3 regions of the Roseibium alexandrii DFL-11 genome follow, and region 3 is predicted to be linked to each of the others. Evidence: riboswitches for the same ligand, from Rfam matches in the RefSeq annotation. Region 3 holds a riboswitch; each other region holds the start of a gene.

Region 1 (6,563 bases), on a different contig from region 3:
AGATGCATAGGATCAATCCTCGAAGTTCGATCAAAATACCGGCGATGAAGAACAAAGTACCTATTGAAAACAGCCCAAAGCCGATTCTAAAGAAGCTGACCGACTCCTGTGTTTCACATCCGATGATTTCGATCGGGTTGTATGTCTGTGCCGTGTCGCTGTTTTTCTTTATCTTTCCCGGTGCCGATATTTGGTCGAGCGGATTGTTTTATTCAGAAGTTTTCGGTTTCTGGGCGAAGAACATGGCGTTTCTCAGAGACGTAAGGTATCTCGGCATATTTCTAGTTCAGGTGGTTGCGACTACTTGTGTTGCTGTGTTCGTTCTGAAGTTGCTTATCCCCGATCGTCCACCGCTCATGCCACTCCGCCAACCCTTGTTTCTGCTGTCGACTCTGGTTCTTGGCCCCGGCGTGCTCGTAAATTTGATCTTGAAGGACAATTGGGGTCGCCCGAGACCGCAACATGTGGCTGAGTTCGGCGGAGACCTACCCTATCAAACTGTCTGGAAAGTCACTGACTATTGTGACCGAAACTGTTCTTTCGTCTCTGGAGAAGCGTCTTCCGCCATTTGGTTGACTTCAGTCGCCTTTCTAGTTCCCGCTACGTGGCGCAAAGCGACGCTGCTATTCGTGTTGCCGCTTTGCTTCATCCTGTCATTAAACCGAATCGCATTCGGCGGTCACTTCCTTTCTGACACATTAATTTCCTGGGGCGTAACGCTGCTGCTCAGTTTCGCAGTCTTTCATCTGCTCTTTCAAAGAACGCGGCCAATTGTGAGTGATCGTTCGTTGGACGAATGGATGACCGCTCTTGGAAGATTTATGCAACTGAGTTTTCAAAGACTAAGGCGACGGTAAGCAAAATTTTATTGAATTACCTTTCGTTTCCCAGAGTTTGATCTTATGGGCGCTGATTTCGTGCCGGAGGAGATTTGCAGCCAAAGACTTCCGATATCATGCACTGCGGCACACGACGCGTCAGAAATGTATTTTGAGTCTAGCTAACAAGCACTCAGTAAACGTGTTGCAGTACTGTTGGCGTTACCGGCGGCACGGATCCTAATGGTAACGCACACTTGCGGTGGCCTTAGTGCAATTAAAAGGATCGAAAAACCTCTAAGATAGACCTCTTTGTAGTTCAACATCAGATTGCTTGATTGAACGCTTCCTCATTGTAGTCATGTTGCAAAATTCGAGGCCTACGGGCGTCACGTAATAAGTTGTCGATTGCACTGCGTTCGGACTCAAATCTTTCGCGCATTTCTCTATCGAGCACGCGTCCTTCTGGAAGTCTGGCTCGCATTGGATCCAAAGGTTGGCCATTAGCTAGCATCTCGAAGTGAAGGTGAGGTCCTGTTGAAAGTCCAGTCGAGCCAACATAACCTATGATTTGTCCCTGTTTGACGCGAACACCTTCCTTTATGCCTTTGGCAAATCCGGTCTGATGATTGTAGGTGGTCGTGTACCCATTGGTGTGTCGAAGTTCAGTTCGCTTCCCATAGCCGGAACTCCAACCTGCCTTTATCACGGTACCATCTCCAGCAGCCATGATCGGTGTCCCGCGCGGAGCAGACCAGTCCACTCCCTTATGCATTCTTGAATATTTGTAGACGGGATGCCGACGCATGCCGAAGCCGGATCGGAACTTGCCACCATCAATCGGTTTCCTGAGCAGGAACTTTTTTGCGCTTTGGCCGAACGCATCATAAAAGTCAGTAGCTCCATCGTCAGGCGTCCGGAAACGGTAAAATTCCAGCGTTGTCTTGCCATTGCTCAGCGCAGCAAAGTGGATCTTAGATCCGAAGTTACGGTCATCTCTGGAGTATAGCAGCTCTATGGTAGCACCAGGCCTAATGGAGGCCTTGAAATCGATGCTAAAGGACAACATGCGAACAAGTTCATTTACAACGTTTTTTGGTATGTCTTGCTCAAGTGCAGTTTGATAAAGACTATCGTATAGCGCTGGCGTTGGCCCGCTGTGGGAGACACGATCCGCGTCAGCAAAGGCTGCTGCTGGAAAGGTGCTAGGCGGCCGGGCTTTGATGTAATCGCCGCCGTCTGATTGGGCAACGGTCGCTTCGTGTTTCGTATCGCTATACAGACTGATACGCACGGGCAGCTTTCGCTCCGGATCGTCCTGTGAGGGCGCGTACGCTATTCGGAGTCGTTGTCCGTCTTCAAGTTTGGAGATTCCATACAATCGCTGAAACGCAAGTGTGATCGATGCAGCTTCTACTTCTGGAACCTGCTGATTTAGGAGGGTCCCCGTAAGGTTTTGCCCCTGAGCCACTGGCACAATGCTTTCATCCATTCCGGCTAACCGAATATCGTCATCGCGTTTTGACACGAAAGAAACGTTTTCCGGCGTTATCCGAACCGCATAGCGCTCCAAATCTGGCTGAAGCGCCAAATTGAAGTCGAAACGCCCAGGATCAATCACTGCTTCATAATCCATGTTAGTTGCATCCACCGAACGGGTCCGGATAAATTTGCGAACTTTCAATTCAATTTCCGATTCTGACAACGTCTTGTCCAAATCGAAATCCGTGTTCGATGATGGAAATGGTGTAAGGCTTATACTGACATCATTGGCCAATTTCACACCGTACAGCGAGTCGGCAAGAAGAGAAGTTGCAACTCCCTCGGTTGCCCCTGTCGCTTCTTTCTCCGCACTCCTAGAAAATATGTTCAGCGTACTGAAGGCCGGAATTTGAGATGCAAGCGACGGGTCTTTCTTGGTAGCAAGCGTAGCGCTGATGAAAATATGTGGTTGAGCGCGAATGTTGTCTCTGTCGCCCTCACGGGAGACAATATTCACATCTATTAATTGCTTGCTGGAATATTCAGTCGCCGATCGCAGAAACCTGTCTTCTTTGCTGTAACCGTTGTTCGAGATCGACAACTCATTCAATAAAGCACTCGAGGATTTCGCCCTTTCAACTTCGTATTGGCCATCAAAGGCAGCGAATAGCGCGCCGCCCATCAAGAACAGGGATGTGACGCCAGTGAGTGCTGAACCAGCGAACCAGCGCAGTGAAACCCCTCGTCGGTCCGACATGCCATACACCCCTTCGTAACCAAGCAGCGGCGGTTCTTGACCGAGCTCGATTTTTGAGGACTGGGGGTTTTGGGTAGCGTCAAAGTGCATTGCTATCTTTCGGAAGTTAAGCAACCAATTTGTGGATCGAATTCGTTCGTGCAGCGCGGTGTCATTTGATTGCCATCACCATTCGAACATATCCCGTTTGTTGTTGGTTACATCCGCGAAGAGGCTACCTCTTCGTTCACCAAAGCTCGCAGTTCTGCCTCGCCAAACGAACTAAGGTGACGGCCGTTAACGAAAAACGTGGGTGTCTGGGTTACGTCTAAAACTTCGGCATCGGCGCGGTCCTGATTAATACTCGCTGCTATAATGCATTCTGGGATCTGAGTTCGCGTAGCTTTTGGGTCGTTGCCGGCCTCTTTAGCTACATTGGTCGGGGCACAGAACACTAGCCAGTAAGCGCGCGCAGGCCCGTCGCGGTCCAGCAGAATGGGCAAACCTATAGCCGTTACCTGTTGCCAGGAATTCACGAGATTGCGATTGGGCCATAAGAAGTTCCTGAGTCGGGTTTCCAAACTGGTGAGTTGTTTACACCCTCTAGCCACTTTAGGTTCAAGCGATTTCGCAATTGTCGGAATGAAATTGTTAAACACAGTACGATCTAACTCGCATGACGAATAATGTATTGCTTTGTACGTTTTCGCTATGCTGTGCCACCGCTCCTGTCAAAGGTGACCGAATGAACCGTATTATCGTTTGCAGTACATGCAAATGCGACCCTTCGCCAGATCTTGATGCATTGCGTCGATCGTTGAACGAATCAGGAATGGCGATTGAGGTTACACAGATTGAATGCATGGGGGCCTGTGAACAACCGATTGCGGTGGCGTTTCAGGGGGTTGGTAGAGCGGCATACCTTTTTTCAGGCCTCATCTTTCCAGACGACATTGCTGACATCATCTCGACGGCCCGAAATTTTCTGGCAACGGACAAAGGCTGGATCGAAGACGCCCGACCATGTGGACGTCTCCGTTTCTGCCTCAGAGCGCGCATTCCGGCGCTATAAGCCTATTCCACGTTCACAGTCACCGTAGCCTTAAGCGGTTCCGTCTCGACAGCGAGCATGCGGTGATCGTTGGAATTGAGCGTAACCTCAACCGTCGCATCACCTTTTGGAAGAGTCGGCAGGTGGAGCCATGCACTGTAGTGCCGCGCGACCTTCACGCCATTTACATATACGTGGGCATGGCCCTCGCCCAACACATGATCCGAGCCTGCCCGCTCCGGAGCAAAGCTGAAATTTTCCGTCATGATATGAAGATTGTAGCCGCTAACCGGATCCTTCGAGACACTGATTTTCAAGGACGGTGCATCGGGACCGCCAGGTACAGAGGTAGTCCTGTTGTGGTTGTGGCCAGCGGTTTGGCCGGAATGATTAGTTTTGAGCTCCACTGATGCGGTCTGCATCTGGTGATCGCTGGCTGATGAGTGGTCATGACCGTCAAGAGCGACACCATTGCTTGCGGCAACAACAAAGCCGATGCCTCCGCCAAAGACCAGCCCGATGGCGAAGAGTGCGAGAGAGCGTTCCATGGGGTTTCAGGTTTCCTTAAAAAGAAACCGGGCAAAACGAGATGTTTCGCCCGGTCGGTTATGATTTAGATTCCGGATCAGGCCGCCTGCGTTGCGCCGACCCTCGCCCCCTCGCGCTGCCAGAAAAAACCTGCAAAACAACCAAGCAGAAGCCAGGCTGCCATTCCGACGCCAAAGGCACGGCTGGCAAACATTGCCCCGATCTCGGTCGGAACTGGGCCGGTGAAGGTGTCCGGCTCTGGCGCGCCGATCACGTGTGGTGCCAGCAGCAGCATTGCTGCTGCGCCCCAAGCCATCCAATTGCGGCCGAATGCGATCAGCCACAATCCGGCGCCTGCGGTAAGGACGGTCGCCCACCACCAGATCTGCCGGGCAAAAACATCCGCCGCCGCGACGCCGGGCACTTCGGGAGCTAGGCTGAATCCGGGCGCGAAGTGGAACGCGACGAACCCTGCAACACCCCAAAGCAGGCCGTTGCGACCCGTTATAACCGCACCGCGCATTTCGGCAATTGCCATGCCGGCGAGCAGAATGAAGGCATAACCGGTATAGGTGAGCATCGTGAAGATGACGCTCAGGCCATCGCGCAAAGGATCGATCCCGCCCAGCTCTTGTTGAGCGCTGACTGCCTCGGTTCCGAAATGGACCAATTCCCCCGATTCATAAAGCTCCGCATGGAGAAGGACTGGCTGAACAAAAATAAGCTGTAGCAGGGCCGCGATAAGCCCCGCCGCAGCACCAGCGAACAAGCCGCTGACCAAGAGGCGAGTCAGCATTTTAGTGACACGGGAATCCGGTCGCGTGGCGCACATCGTGTGCTGCGTCGTGCAAAGCGCTCGCCTGCACGTGACCCGTGATCGAAATAATCGCGACACCCAGTACCGCAGCAAAAGCAAGCGATACGATTTTCGTCGCGGAAACGGTGGTTTTTGCAGATTGTGTCGTCATTTTATCCTCTTTGCTGTCACACCCGACAGAAGGGTTTTCAGTGAATGTCTGGCAGGTCTCCTGGCTCGCGGGTCGTGGCGCTTTGCCGGGCCTTCCCCACAACATTCGTTGCAAGTGGCATGTCCGGTCAGCACTCTCCGCATACAGTCGCGGGGGCGGCTTCGGCTCCTGACGCCCTGCATGGGTCCGCCATATCCGAATTCCCTGTTCGTTTCCCAGCACTTTGTGCCGAATGGAAAACCAAACAGGTTTTATTATGGCGCATTTTTTTTGATCGCGAAAGCACAAATCCGACACGTAATTGATGCGTTCGCGATGACATTCAATGCCTGGGAACTTGCACACTGTCGGTGCCGAAGCTCGATTTCAAGCCGGTCGACAGGCGACGGGGAATAATGATGGATCAGACTGTTTTCTCTGTCGGGATATCGAAAAATTCCTGCCGTCCCTGGTCCTTGAAAAGCAACCGCCGGGCCATCTTTCACTCCATACTATGACTGCCGATGACCCATGTCTGTGTCCGAAAACGTCCGATTGCGTACAGGGGCAAAACACCCTGTCCACAAATTACCTTGACATCATTCTGGACAGCTAACTAATTTGAACAGCCTTTTCGGACAGGAATGACGCTATGTCACGCACCTTTGCCTATACCCGCGTGTCAACGACCGGACAGACGACGCAAAACCAGTTAGAAGAAATCCGGGCGGCGGGGTTCCAGGTCGACGACCGCCGGATTGTGACCGAGACTATTTCCGGCAGTGTGCCGATAACGCAGCGTCCGGAATTCGCTCGGCTGGTGGACCGTTTAGAGCCGGGCGACATTCTCATCGTGACGAAACTCGATCGCCTCGGCCGGGATGCGATAGACGTCAGTTCAACAGTAAAGGCATTGGCCGACGAAGGAGTACGGGTATACTGTCTTGCACTTGGCGGTGTCGACCTGGCGAGTTCCGCCGGCACGATGTCCATGAACGTGC
Region 2 (6,563 bases), 1.4 Mb from region 3:
CATTTCAATACCCGGAGTGATTTCGACGAACTGATAGAAGTCGAGCTGATCGTCGGTGAGACCGGCATCGCGGAGCGGCGCAACAGCGAAGTTGCCCATAAGGTACGCCGCAGCATCACCCTTGACTATGAACGGCAGCGCTTCCTGCCAGCTGTAGGTCTGGTGGTTGTCGATGAAGGCGCCCATGTCGATGAGCTCGCGCCAATTGGCGAATGTCGCACGAACCTTTTCAGAATCCCACTTTTCCTTGCCCTGCAGCAGGTCCATGTGAAAATCGAAGCCATTGGTGCGCATGTTCAGGTAGTCGAACCAGCCACCAGCCGTCCAAAGGAACTTGGTGCCGATCGTGTAGCACTTTTTGCCAGCATCAATGATCTTCTGGCAGTTGGCTTTTTCCTCTTCCCAAGTGGTCGGCTCAGAAAGGCCCAGCTCGTCGAAGATGTCTTTGCGGTAGTAAACACCCCATTGATAGTAGGTGTAAGGCACACCCCACTGCTTGCCATCAATGGTCAGCGCACCTTTTGTGGATGCAAGGTTTTCACCGATTTCGGTGCCATCCCACAGGTCGGACACATCTTCGAACAGCCCAGCTTCGACATAGGGGCGCATCCGGTTTGCCGCATACCAGGTTGCAACATCCGGAGCGTTCGCCGTCAGAAAGTTGCGGATCTGGGTCTTGTAAGCTTCCCGGTCAATCACTGTAGTCTCAATGTTGAGATCCGGATTTTCTGCCTGAAAATCGGCAATCATCTTTTCCATCGTCGCCCGAGGAGCCGGGTTGGATGTATCCAAGAAGATTTTGAGATCACCGGTCAGGCCGTCAGCAAATGCGCCGCCGGTCGCCGTTGCAAAAAATGCAAGAGCTGCCGCGGACGTCTTCAACATGGAACGCATGGTTTCCTCCCTTAAGGTTCCATTATTTGAAACTTAGTTTTGTATATTGATACCTTGCGGGTGAGCGGTTACGTTGTCAACAGGCTCGACGATAAGAAACGGGTCAAGAGGAGAGCTCACATGAACAAACACGCCACCGGAGATGGGACGGTCGGCAAAGCACTTGATGTTCTGGAGATGGTGTCAGCCAAGGGCCGGCCGGTCCGGTTTTCCGAATTGCTCAATGAAAGCCCCCTGCCCAAGGCAACCCTCTACCGGCTGCTGCAAACCCTGGTGAGCCAAGGCATGCTCTCCTACGGCGATGAGCAGCAGACCTATGCGTTGGGTATCCGCCTTGTGCGGCTTGCCCATCAGGCCTGGCGCCAAAGTTCCATTGCACCAATTGCGCGGCCCATCGTTTCCGCTTTGTCAGAAACCGTCGGTGAAACGGTGCACCTTGCGCAACTGGACAACGGGCAAGTGCTTTATGTCGACAAACGCAACGCAAAAGATCCGATCGACATGTATTCCCAAGCGGGAAAGGTCGGCCCTGGATACTGCACGGGGGTCGGCAAGGCCCTGATGGCGTTTCTCGAGCCAGGTGAACTCGATCAGGTGATCGCCAAACAATCCTTCTATCGCTACACCCCGGCAACGCTGGCCGACGAAGCCTCTCTGCGCGCTGATTTGGATACTATCCGCCAAGAGGGCATTGCTTACGACCGGGAAGAGCATGAACCGGAAATCATCTGTATCGCAGCACCGATCTTGTCACCAAAGGGCCGTCCGATTGGCGCGCTTTCGGTGACAACATCAACCCGGCGCAAAAGCCTTGATGAATTGAAAGAAGCAAAGCCTGAGCTCTTGAAGGCTGCATCTGAAATTGCCGCAGCTGTCTCGGACTGGCAGTTTCCAGGATAATTGTTCCCAGGGAGGGGAGAAGAACTTCATGTCTGGTGTCACCTTAGACGGAGCCGTTAAAAAATACGGTGAGGTTCAGGTCATTCACGGTGTCGATCTTCAGATTGAACATGGTGAGTTCTGTGTATTTGTCGGACCGTCCGGCTGCGGAAAATCCACGCTCTTGCGCATGATTGCCGGCCTTGAGGAAACCACCGGCGGAAAAATTTCCATCGGGAAGAGGGACGTGACCAAATCCGATCCGGCCGAACGCGGTGTCGCGATGGTGTTCCAGACCTACGCCCTTTATCCGCATATGTCGGTCGAGGAAAACATGGGCTTCGGCCTCAAAATGAACGGGCACCCGAAGGCCGAGATCAAGGAGAAGGTCGGCGAAGCGGCGCGTATCTTGAAACTCGAGCCTTATTTGGCGCGCAAACCAAAGGCCCTTTCAGGCGGCCAACGCCAGCGTGTTGCCATCGGACGCGCCATTGTTCGCGGACCGGAAGTCTTCCTGTTCGATGAGCCGCTGTCGAACCTAGATGCGGAGCTGCGCGTTGATATGCGGGTCGAGATTGCCCGGCTGCACAAGGACATCGGCGCCACCATGATCTATGTGACCCACGATCAAGTCGAGGCTATGACCCTGGCCGACAAGATCGTGGTTCTGCGCGCCGGGCGGATTGAGCAGGTCGGCTCCCCAATGACGCTCTACTCCGATCCGGACAACAAGTTCGTCGCCGGTTTCATTGGCTCACCGTCGATGAATTTCGTTGAGGGGATTGTGCAAGATGGCAGCGTCACCATTCCCGCATTTGGTGGTTTGACGGTCGAGCCATCCGTTGCACTTCCTAAAAATGGCGAAAAGGTTCTCGTCGGCCTCCGCCCACAGCAGGTGATGATCAGCCAGGCGGACGAAGGCGCGAAGGTTGATCTTTCCGAACAACTGGGCGGTGTTGCCTACTCCTATCTCGTGTGCCCGACGGGAGAACGCGTGATCATTGAAACGAAGGGTGAAGACGTCCCGAGACCGGACAGCACCGTTGCAATCACATTCGATCCAGCCAACGCTTTTTTCTTTGATGCCAAGACCGAACAGCGGCTCCGTTAAGAGCCGATTTCGCAATTTGGTTTATTGCTCATATGGAAGACGCCATGCCACAGCGGATTTTGAGACAAGGCGTCAAACTGAAAATTTGCTTGTGATCACAAGCTTCAAGTCACTCTTTTTGAGTTGACCGCTCGACGGCCATCGGCTTTTTTAGCGATGATGGTTCTTAGACGCCCAAGGCTGACGAGATGAAAAGGGAACACGGTGCGGCGTAGCCAGTAGGCACCAAATCCGTGACTGCCCCCGCAACTGTGAGCGGTGAGCGACCCCGAAAACACCACTGGGCATATCGTCCGGGAAGGTTCGGGAGAGTTACGACCCGCGAGTCAGGAGACCTGCCATCACCGGCGCAGATGCTGCTCCGGATCTTCAACTTGATGCGGGCGGGGCGCCCGGCTCGGAGCATATGATGGCAAAGCGGTCCCCACCGCCACCACGTCGTTTTGTTTGGCGCGCCCTTTTTCATGGCGGAGGGCCAAATGAACCATCGTATAACTGTTTGCACATCCTGCCGGCGAAAGGGTACGGAAACACGGCCCGGTTTTGAGCTGATTGAGCGGCTACGAAATGCCCTTTCTGCTGCCAAGGAGACGATCCCAGAAACCTTCGACGTTTCAGGTGTCGCCTGCATGGCAGGGTGCGATCAGCCGTGTACGGTCGCCTATCACAGCACAAGCAAGGCCTCCTACCTTTTCGGAGACATTGATCCAAAGACCGATGTCGACGATCTCATCGCATTTGCAAAACAATACGCCTATCTCGGCGACGGATGGTGTTCGTCTGTCGACCGTCCAGGCAAGTTGCGGAAGTCTACTCTGGCGCGCATACCGGCTGCCGACTCGGCACTCGAAGAGCAGAAAGCGCGCGCTTCGTGACCGCGGCGACCCTCACCGCCAAAGACCTGTCTTGGTCGCCAAAGCGCCATGGAGACATCCTGCTGCGATCGACCAGTTTCCATCTTGAAGCGGGCCGAGTGCTTGGAATTGTTGGACCGAACGGTGCCGGCAAAACGACCCTGCTCAGACTGCTTTACCGGTTTTACCGACCGGTTACAGGTCAGGTTCTGGTAGACGGTGAGGACATCTGGAACCTTTCCGCGCGAGAGACTGCACAGCGGATTGCCGCCGTCTTGCAGGAACAACCGAGTGACTTCGCTCTTACAGTCGGAGAGATCGTGGCACTTGGGCGAACGCCGCACCGGCGCGGGTTTGCCGGGACGACAGGTTCCCATGATCGGGACATCATCGAGACGGCCTTGGACCGGCTGGACTTGCACGGACTGGCAGGCCGCCAGCTTGGAACCCTCTCAGGCGGAGAGCGTCAGCGTGTGATGGTGGCCCGCGCCTTGGCGCAAGAACCGCGGCTGTTGATCCTGGATGAACCAACAAATCACCTCGACATCCGTCATCAGCTGGAAGTTCTGGACCTTATCCGCAGTTTGCCCCTGACGATTGTCACCTCATTGCACGACCTGAACCTTGCTTCTGGGTTATGCGACGACGTTGTGCTTCTCCAATCGGGCCATCAACTTGGGTTTGGATCCCCTTCGCATGTTTTGACGGAAACGGCTGTTTCCGGGGCTTTCCAGGTTGATGCCCGGCGCGAGCGTCTCACCCCCAGCAACAATGATCATCTGACATTCCACATTCAAAAACAGAGAATTTAACCCATGAAGAAAACACTGTTGACCGGCCTGGCACTCACTCTTTCCGTGGGCATCGCAGCGGCAGAAACAACCGTGCAAAGCTGCGACCGTGTGGTGACCTTCGATGCGCCGCCGCAACGCGCCATATCCAACGACGTGAATTTGACAGAGATGATGCTGGTCCTCGGTCTTGAGGACCGAATGGTGGGCTATACCGGGATCTCGGGCTGGAAAACGCTTGATGAAGAAATGCGGGCAGGTGTTCAGAAACTTCCAGAGCTGTCGTCCAAATATCCGTCCAAGGAAGTGATTATCGGCGCGGATGCCGACTTCTTCTTTGCCGGTTGGAACTACGGAATGAAAGTCGGTGGTGAGGTCACGCCAGAGACGCTCGAACCCTTTGGCGTGAAGGTTTATGAGCTCACCGAATCGTGCACCCACATCATGGACAAGGACAAAGCCAGCATCGAAGACATGTATGCTGACCTTTTGAATTTAGGGCGTATCTTTGCCGTTGAAGAGCGTGCAGAAAACCTCGTGGAAGGATACCGGTCCGATCTTGCCGCCTTCAAGCAGGACCTCAAAACAGCCGAACCGCTGCGCGTGTTTGTTTATGACAGCGGCGAAGACACCCCGTTTACCGCCGGGCGCTACGCCATGCCGACCGCGCTCATCGAAGCTGCAGGCGGCAAGAACATCATGGATGATTTTGAAAAAAGCTGGGCAACCGTCACATGGGAAGAAGTGGTTGAACGCAATCCGGAAGTAGTGGTGATCGTCAACTACGGCGAAGTCACTGCAGACCAGAAACGTGCGTTCATCATGTCCAATCCGGCCTTCGCGGATCTCGATGCCGTCAAGAACGACCGCTTTGTGACGTTGGAGTATGTTGAGGCAACACCAGGACCGCGCAACATCAGGGCTATCAAAACGCTCGCTGAAGCCTTCTGGAGCGAATGAACCCGTGAGCGAGACGAGGACTGTTCAAGCAAAATCGCTGTTATCTGAAAACAGGCTGATAACCGGTTTTGGCGGGCTGGTACTGCTCCTTGTCTCGCTCTCCTTCGCGGTTTCGGTGGGCGCTGTTCAGATCGAGCTTGGAACCGTTTGGGGCGTATTCCTCAACAAATTGTCCCCCGGCATGATCGAACAGACTTGGTCGCAAGGGCGCGAAGCGATTGTCTGGGAAATCCGCTTTCCAAGAGCCCTCCTTGCGATGATGGTGGGTGCGGGTCTTGCCATTGTCGGAGCAAGTCTCCAGGCCGTGACCCGCAATCCATTGGCGGACCCTCATCTCTTGGGCATCTCTTCCGGCGGCGCATTTGGCGCAATTCTGGCCCTGCTTCATACCGGATTGTTTATTGGCTTGTTGACGGTCCCGCTCTTTGCATTTCTGGGGGCTCTCGCAGCAACCGCCATTGTGCTGGGTGTTTCGCGTTTTGCCGATGCGACAAGCGCGGACCGTTTGGTGCTCGCAGGCGTGGCCGTGTCCTTCATTGTCATGGCAGCGGCGAACGGTTTGATTTTCTTAGGCGATCCCCGCGCAACCCATACAGTTGTCTTCTGGATGCTGGGAGGTCTGGGGCTTGCGCAGTGGAGCCAACTTATCTACCCGTTTGTCATCCTGCTTGTATGTGGCGCCTGGTTGATGTCACAGGCTGCGGCGCTGAATGCCATGACGGTCGGCGACGAAACCGCCTCCACCCTCGGCATTCCTGTCGCCCGCTTCCGTCTCATCGTGTTTGTTGTCGGGGCCTTGATTACCGGCGTGATGGTCGCTTTCTCCGGCATCATCGGCTTTGTTGGCCTGATGGTCCCGCATGTTGTCAGACTGCTCGTTGGCGGCGACTATCGCCGTGTTTTGCTGGGTTCAGCTCTGATTGGCGCTATCTTTCTTCTCTGGGCTGACATCGCAGCCAGGACCATCATGGCACCGGAAGACATGCCTATCGGCGTCGTAACCGGCCTGGTCGGGGGTGTCTTTTTTGTTTGGCTCTTAAGCGGAAAAAGAGCGGCTTAAGAGGAGCCGCCCTT
Region 3 (6,563 bases):
TTGGCCGTGCCCCAGCAGGTCAAAACCAACGACGCCGGCCACTCGCCTTCTTCCTGAAAATACCGCTCGGCCACCAGCGAGGCCGATTGTTGGCCGAGACGCCAGGCTGTTTCTGTCGGAACAGCCCGCACATCGACCGAGTAGAAGTTCTTACCCGTCGGCAAGACATCCGGCCGGCCACGAGACGGCGCGCCTGACGGGCCCGGTTTGACGAACCCGCCATTCAGCGCGGTCAAGACTGCGTCCAGCTCCGACTGTCCGGAACCGGTCACCGACGGGCGGATCCGTTCTTCGATTTCAGCCAGCACCGCCTGCACCGCCGGCCAGTCCAACGAAGTGACTATATCGCCCGCGACAATTCGTTGCGCGAGCAACTCAAGCCGCTCAACCGTATCGCCATTTGAGCGCCATGGCGCGTCAGAGACACTTGCAAGCACATCCGGCTTCGCTCCGGCCCAAGGTGCCGCAAAATCACAATTAAGCGGGTCAAACGCGGAAAACCCCAAGTCCTCTGAAAGCGCCCGCTGAAGACTGTTCTGCCGCGCCCCACCGCCACGCGGAACCCGCACAAGGGCCGACAGCAGGTCAGTCAGGAGGTTACCCTCCGGACTCTCGCCCAGAATATGCAGGCCGTCGCGGATCTGAAGTTCCTTCAGATCACACAAATGTGCATCAAGCCGGGCAAGACGGGTGTCTTCGTCCATCTCGTCGGTGATGCCGATATCCTTGTCGAGGCCGTGCCGGCTGGCCGCATCCAGGATGTCCCGGGTCAGCGCCTTGAGCCGCCGAGGATCGACACCGCTTGCGAGGTAATACTCATCCAGCAGGGTCTCCAGCTCCTCGGCAACGCCATGGCTTTCGGCCCGCGTGAGCGGCGGTGTCAGGTGGTCAACAATCACTGCGGATGTGCGCCGCTTCGCTTGCGCCCCCTCACCCGGATCATTGACGATAAACGGATAAATGTTCGGCATGGGGCCAAGCACGGCCTCCGGAAAGCAGCCTTCAGAGAGGGCGAGCGCCTTGCCAGGCAGCCATTCCAGATTTCCGTGCTTGCCGAGATGGATCACCGCATCAGTGCCAAACTCCCGGCGCAGCCAGATATAAAACGCGAAATAGTGGTGCGGCGGCACCAGATCCGGGTCGTGATAGGTCTCTTTGGGATCAATGTTGAAGCCACGTGCGGGCTGGATGCCGACGACCTGATTGCCGAACCGATGCAGCGCCAACCGGAACGTACCGTCGACTAGGTGCGGATCGTCTTCCGGGTTGCCCCATCGATCCTGAACAGCTGTACGGACCACTTCGGGCAGTTTGGCAAACTCGGCGGCATAAGTGGTAAGTGACAGCTGTTCATAGCACACCCTCTCCTGCCTCTGCGCAAGAGAATTGGTTACGCCGGACGTTAAAATGTCCATCAGGCCCGTCGACGTTTCCGGGGCATTTCCGACATCATATCCGGCCTGTTTCATAGCATTGAGCACAGAAACGCAGGAGGCTGGCGTATCGAGGCCGACCCCGTTGGCAAGACGGCCATCCTTGTTCGGATAGTTCGCCAGGATCAGCGCGGTCTTTTTGTCTTTTACAGCAACCCGTCCAAGGCGGGCCCAGTTGGCCGCCAAGTCGGCCACAAACCGCATGCGATCCTGCACAGGGGTGAATTTCACGGGCGTCGATTGCGTCTCTGGGTCAAATACACCCTCTTCCTTGAAAGACACGGCCCGGGTCAACAACCGCCCGTCGATTTCCGGCAACACCACATGCATCGCAAGGTCGCGGATTGACAGCCCCTGATCGCTCTCCTCCCAGCCCTCCCTCGATGAGGATGAGAACACGACCTGAAGAACAGGCTTGCCCCATTTATCGAGCGGTGTGGGCTGGTGCTCAATGCCGGCCTTGGAAACGGCAAATGCAGTGCCATTCAGTACGACATCCGGCTGCGCCCCTTCAAACAAGGCGTCCAGAACAGCAATCGATTCTGCTTCTTTGAGGCTGGAGACAAAGACCGGCAGCGCATTGACGCCGGCATCTGCGAGTACTGAGACCAAAGCATCGACAGGCGCGGTCTGGGACCCTTGCACCAGCGCCCGGTAAAAGGTGATCGCAGCGACGGGAGCTTTCGGGTCTGCCCAGGTTGATCTCACCGTTTCCAGACCCGGCGCGGTATGGCCAGGCAGGTAAATCCCGGCTCTTGGCAGAAGAACCGCATGCGCAGGCTCTTCGGTCTGCCCGATCAGGTGACCGGCAAACCGCAATGCGTTGGCGTAGTTCTCAGGCCCGCCCTCAATGAAGTAGCGCCACATCTGACGCACATCATCCGTGCTGCGCGTCGAATGGCTTGTGAGAGCTTCATCCCATTTGTCGTCACCGGGTATGACAACAAGATCGATACCGCTGGCGCGCGCCTCTTCAACAAACCGCCCCAACCCGTAGCGCCAATACTCAACACCTCCAAGAACGCGCAGGATTACGATCCGGGATCCGCGAACCGTCTGCTCTGCATAAAGATCAACCGAATACGGATGCGACAGTGCCATCAGGTTCGCAAGACGTAGGCTTGGGGCACCCGACCCTAAGCCTGACTGCGCCGCTGCCAGACTTCCAAGCTCGGTGTCGGCGGCGGACAAAAACAGGATGTCGGCAGGCTGCTGAGCGAGGTCGACAGCATCGCCCCCGTCGTCGATCCGGCGCGTCTGGCTTGCGAGAATGTGCATCTGGATGGTTTCTCGTTATTATGTCATCCCATGGCAGATCCATGAGATCCGTCGCTGTTTTTCAGTGAGAAAAGGCTTCCGTTGAATTGCAGGACACAGCCCGGCAACATCAGCATGTAACGGCGCCTGAAATCACTCAGCCGCTTCTGCAAGCCCCGATAGCGCCCCGCGAACAGCGCCCAAATCGAAACCTTTGAGCCCAATCACCACCAACTTGCCCGCACTCTCCGCACCTGATGCAAACCAGGTTTCAACCCTCGGACCGACAGCCTGAACCATGGCCGGCGCGGCCTTGCCATCCACCTGAACCGCCCCTTTGATCCGAAGAACACCTATCAATGCCATGGCCTGAAGCACCTGCGCTTCAGCTTCCTTCAGCGACGCAAAAACCGGCGCCTCGATCACATGGCTTTCAAAGTCATCGTGGTGGTGATGATCATGATGGTGGTCGTGGTCGTGATGATGATCATCGTGATCATGGTGATGGTCATCATCATGGTGGTGATGGTGATGTTCGTGACGGGAGGCCATGTCATCCTCAGCCGCTGAGCCGCGGCCAAGCAAAACCTCGATCGGCAAAGTGCCTTTTTCAGACGCAACGATATGCACGGCCGGGCGGACCTCAGCTGCAATTTTTGCCTGAACACCCGCAAGAATATCGCCCGCGACCAAATCGGCCTTGTTCAGCACCACAAGATCTGCACAGCGCAGTTGATCCTGGAAAAGCTCCTCAACCGGGCTTTCATGATCCAGCGCTTCATCCGCGGCGCGCTGGGCTTCCAGCGCGGCTTCATCCAAGGCGATCCGCCCCTCTGCAAGCGCAGCTGCGTCCAGAACCGTGACAACACCGTCCACAGTGACTTTTGGTTTTACCGATGGCCACGAAAAGGCCCGGACCAGCGGCTGCGGCAGGGCAAGACCGGATGTCTCTATTACGATATGCTCCGGCGGGTTTTCACGAGCCAGCAGCATTTCCATGGTGGGCAGAAAGTCATCGGCGACCGTGCAGCAAATGCAGCCATTGGTTAGCTCCACAACTTCTTCTGCCGAACAGCTCGGGTCCGCACAGCCGTTCACCAGCGATCCGTCAAATCCCATATCGCCGAATTCGTTGACGATAAGCGCGATCCGCTTGCCGCCGGCATTTTGCAACAGGTTGCGGATCAAGGTCGTTTTTCCCGCGCCAAGAAAACCGGTCACGATGGTTGCCGGGATTTTTTGACCCGGCCTAAGCGTTGAAGAAGTCACAATCCGATCTCCGGTTGATGCGAGGGTTTGAGAAGAAGCGGCTGTCCAGCAGCGACAAACACGACCTGATGGCACGCCGATGCGATATCCTGGTTCAAACGGCCTTGCGCGTCCCGGAACGACCGCGACAAGCGGTTCTCCGGCACGATCCCCATGCCGACTTCGTTGGAGACAAACACACACGGCCCGGCAAGACCCTTGGTGGCTTCAATCAAGCGCGCCGTTTCCTCAGCTATGTCCTTGTCAGAAAACATCAGGTTGGACAGCCAAAGGGTCAGGCAGTCAACGAGGATAACCCGGTGCGCGGCACTTTCGCGGCTCAGCACCCCTGCGAGATCCAGCTGCTCTTCAATGGTAATCCAGTAAGATCCGCGTTGGTCCTTGTGAAGGGCAATACGGTCCGCCATCTCGTCATCGAAAGCGGCACCCGTTGCGACATACACCCTTTCCAGGCTGCTTCGAGCTGCAAGCCTTTCTGCAAAGGTGCTTTTTCCGGACCGGGCCCCGCCAAAAACGAGGGTAGACCGGCCATGGTCAGACTGCGTCACATGTGTCTCCCAGCCGTCCGCCCGACAGCCTTGCGGTTAAACTCTATCGACGGCCGGTCTCCTGGCTCGCGGTTCCTTGTGACCGGCACCCCTTCCCGGAAGCCTTGAGAACAACGCTCAGAGGTACCCAGTGGGTTTTGTGCCAGCACTCGCCGCTCACAGTTGCGGGGGCAGCTCCGGATCAATCATAAATGAAGACCTACCGGATTCCCGTTTCATCCGGGCCGGATCACTCCAGCACCAGAACCGTCTGTTTCCTTCCTAACCGGAACCAATCGACCACACAAGCAAGAGTGTTTACGGAGGTAAGTCTTCTTAGCCATATGTTTGACCGCAAATTGCCATTGCCAGTTGGAAAACGCAGCGTTTTGGGTTCCATCTTGGCGGCAACGCAGAACTATGACCGGCAAAGCGCTTCTGTTAAAAACCGATCGATACAACTAGGCATCTGAAAAATTTGTAGTTTTCCACATACCTGACGAAAAAATAACGATGGAATGAAAAAAACGCATTTCAGGGCTTGGCAAATGGATAAGGGCTGCGTTATACGCATCTCCATCGGCGGGGGCGGTGACGCACTGCCCCGGCACGGTGATCCCTGATAGCTCAGTTGGTAGAGCAAGCGACTGTTAATCGCTGGGTCGTAGGTTCGAGTCCTACTCAGGGAGCCACACTTTCTAATTGCACCCCAACAACCACCTTGACAAAAACGGCTGTTTTCCGCCAATAATTTCGCCCGAACTTTTTACTTCCGGTTGAAATCCCGTAATTTGGGGTAAGAACGGGGTAAATATTGGGGTAAATTTGGGGTAAGCGCGCCTCGCATATCTGATCGGCTCAATCATGAGCGAGTACAAACGATATGTCGTAAAACGAGGTGACTGGTATCACTTCCAACGCGCTGTACCTGCCGCTTATAAATGGGTTGACCGCCGCCGCTGGGTGCGCCAGGCCCTCAAAACCCGAGATTATGCCGAAGCCGTCGTTCGAGCGGGTGAAGTCAACCGGCGGGTTACGGCCTATTGGGCAAGCCTTGTCAAAAGCGGCAGCGCTCACAGCAATGACCGCTACCGCGCGGCGATCGATCTAGCGTCGGTTTTCGGCATTGAATACCGGCCCTTTTCCGAAGTGATACAACTGCCCGCCGCCGAATTTGTTCGACGAGCGAATATCTTGGCAAGAAATGATCCGGACAACCCGGCACACTTCAAAGCGATTTTTGGCACCGAAGACAAACCCCGGATCAAGATGGGTGCCCTGTTGGCGGAATATGAGAAGATCGCCAAGGACGAAACAACAGGGAAAAACGCCGATCAAATGCGGGTTTGGAGAAACCCCAAAAAACGGGCAATTGCCAACTGGATCAAGGTTGTCAGTGATTGTCACATTGACGAGATTTCCCAGTTTCACACGCTGGATTTCCGCGACTGGTGGTTGGAGCGGATCGAAGTTGACGGCCTGAAACCTTCCACGGCGAACAAAGACCTTACGCACCTCAACAAGATGCACCGCGTCGTGTGCAAGTTCCACCGGATCGATCATATCAAGCCCTTCCAGGACACCTACTTTTCCGAAGGGATTGAGGGCGAAAAATATCCGTTCTCGCGTGATTGGATCAAAAACAAGATCTTGCCGGGCATCGCGTCCATGAACGATGAAGCACGCGCGCTTCTGATGATCGTTGCCAGTACCGGCGCACGGCCATCGGAACCGGCCCGCGCACCTAATGAGAAGTTCCGCCTGGACGCGGACATTCCACATTTGATCATTGAGCCCGACGATAAGGTGAAGATCAAAACCAAATATTCAAAACGGATTGTGCCGTTGTGCGGTTCGGCCCTGGACGGCGCGCGGCTTTTGGTTGGGCTTAAAAAACGCCGCTATATGGCAAAAACATCATCCCTCTCGGCAGCGGTCAACAAGTACCTGTCCGATCACAATTTGCGCGAAACCCCGAACCACAGCTTCTACAGTTTGCGGCATACATTCCAGGATGGCTTGACGGCCCTGGACGTTCCCGACCGGATGCAAACTGAGCTCATGGGCCACAAGTTCG

What was found. Region 3 has a riboswitch for cobalamin ahead of cobU (bifunctional adenosylcobinamide kinase/adenosylcobinamide-phosphate guanylyltransferase). Riboswitches for the same ligand answer to the same signal wherever they lie in the genome.
Region 1: another riboswitch for cobalamin. It lies ahead of SADFL11_RS24670 (CbtB domain-containing protein); the one in region 3 lies ahead of cobU (bifunctional adenosylcobinamide kinase/adenosylcobinamide-phosphate guanylyltransferase).
Region 2: another riboswitch for cobalamin. It lies ahead of SADFL11_RS22855 (DUF1636 family protein); the one in region 3 lies ahead of cobU (bifunctional adenosylcobinamide kinase/adenosylcobinamide-phosphate guanylyltransferase).

Annotation. Positions count from the first base shown of each region.
Region 1 is NZ_CM011003.1:50,099-56,661, reverse strand. It holds gene SADFL11_RS24695 (phosphatase PAP2 family protein) at 45-857, shown strand; gene SADFL11_RS24690 (M23 family metallopeptidase) at 1,144-3,147, opposite strand; gene SADFL11_RS25790 (DUF1636 family protein) at 3,713-4,108, shown strand; gene SADFL11_RS24680 (hypothetical protein) at 4,111-4,635, opposite strand; gene SADFL11_RS24675 (CbtA family protein) at 4,713-5,411, opposite strand; gene SADFL11_RS24670 (CbtB domain-containing protein) at 5,413-5,583, opposite strand; cobalamin riboswitch at 5,617-5,843, opposite strand; gene SADFL11_RS24665 (recombinase family protein) at 6,215-6,563, shown strand, end outside.
Region 2 is NZ_CM011002.1:4,951,301-4,957,863, reverse strand. It holds gene SADFL11_RS22870 (ABC transporter substrate-binding protein) at 1-894, opposite strand, end outside; gene SADFL11_RS22865 (IclR family transcriptional regulator) at 1,015-1,794, shown strand; gene SADFL11_RS22860 (ABC transporter ATP-binding protein) at 1,823-2,884, shown strand; cobalamin riboswitch at 3,028-3,241, shown strand; gene SADFL11_RS22855 (DUF1636 family protein) at 3,364-3,759, shown strand; gene SADFL11_RS22850 (ABC transporter ATP-binding protein) at 3,756-4,550, shown strand; gene SADFL11_RS22845 (ABC transporter substrate-binding protein) at 4,554-5,489, shown strand; gene SADFL11_RS22840 (FecCD family ABC transporter permease) at 5,494-6,549, shown strand.
Region 3 is NZ_CM011002.1:1,044,178-1,050,740, reverse strand. It holds gene cobN (cobaltochelatase subunit CobN) at 1-2,711, opposite strand, end outside; gene cobW (cobalamin biosynthesis protein CobW) at 2,844-3,959, opposite strand; gene cobU (bifunctional adenosylcobinamide kinase/adenosylcobinamide-phosphate guanylyltransferase) at 3,956-4,507, opposite strand; cobalamin riboswitch at 4,542-4,773, opposite strand; tRNA gene SADFL11_RS04895 (tRNA-Asn) at 5,103-5,178, shown strand; gene SADFL11_RS04890 (DUF6538 domain-containing protein) at 5,351-6,563, shown strand, end outside.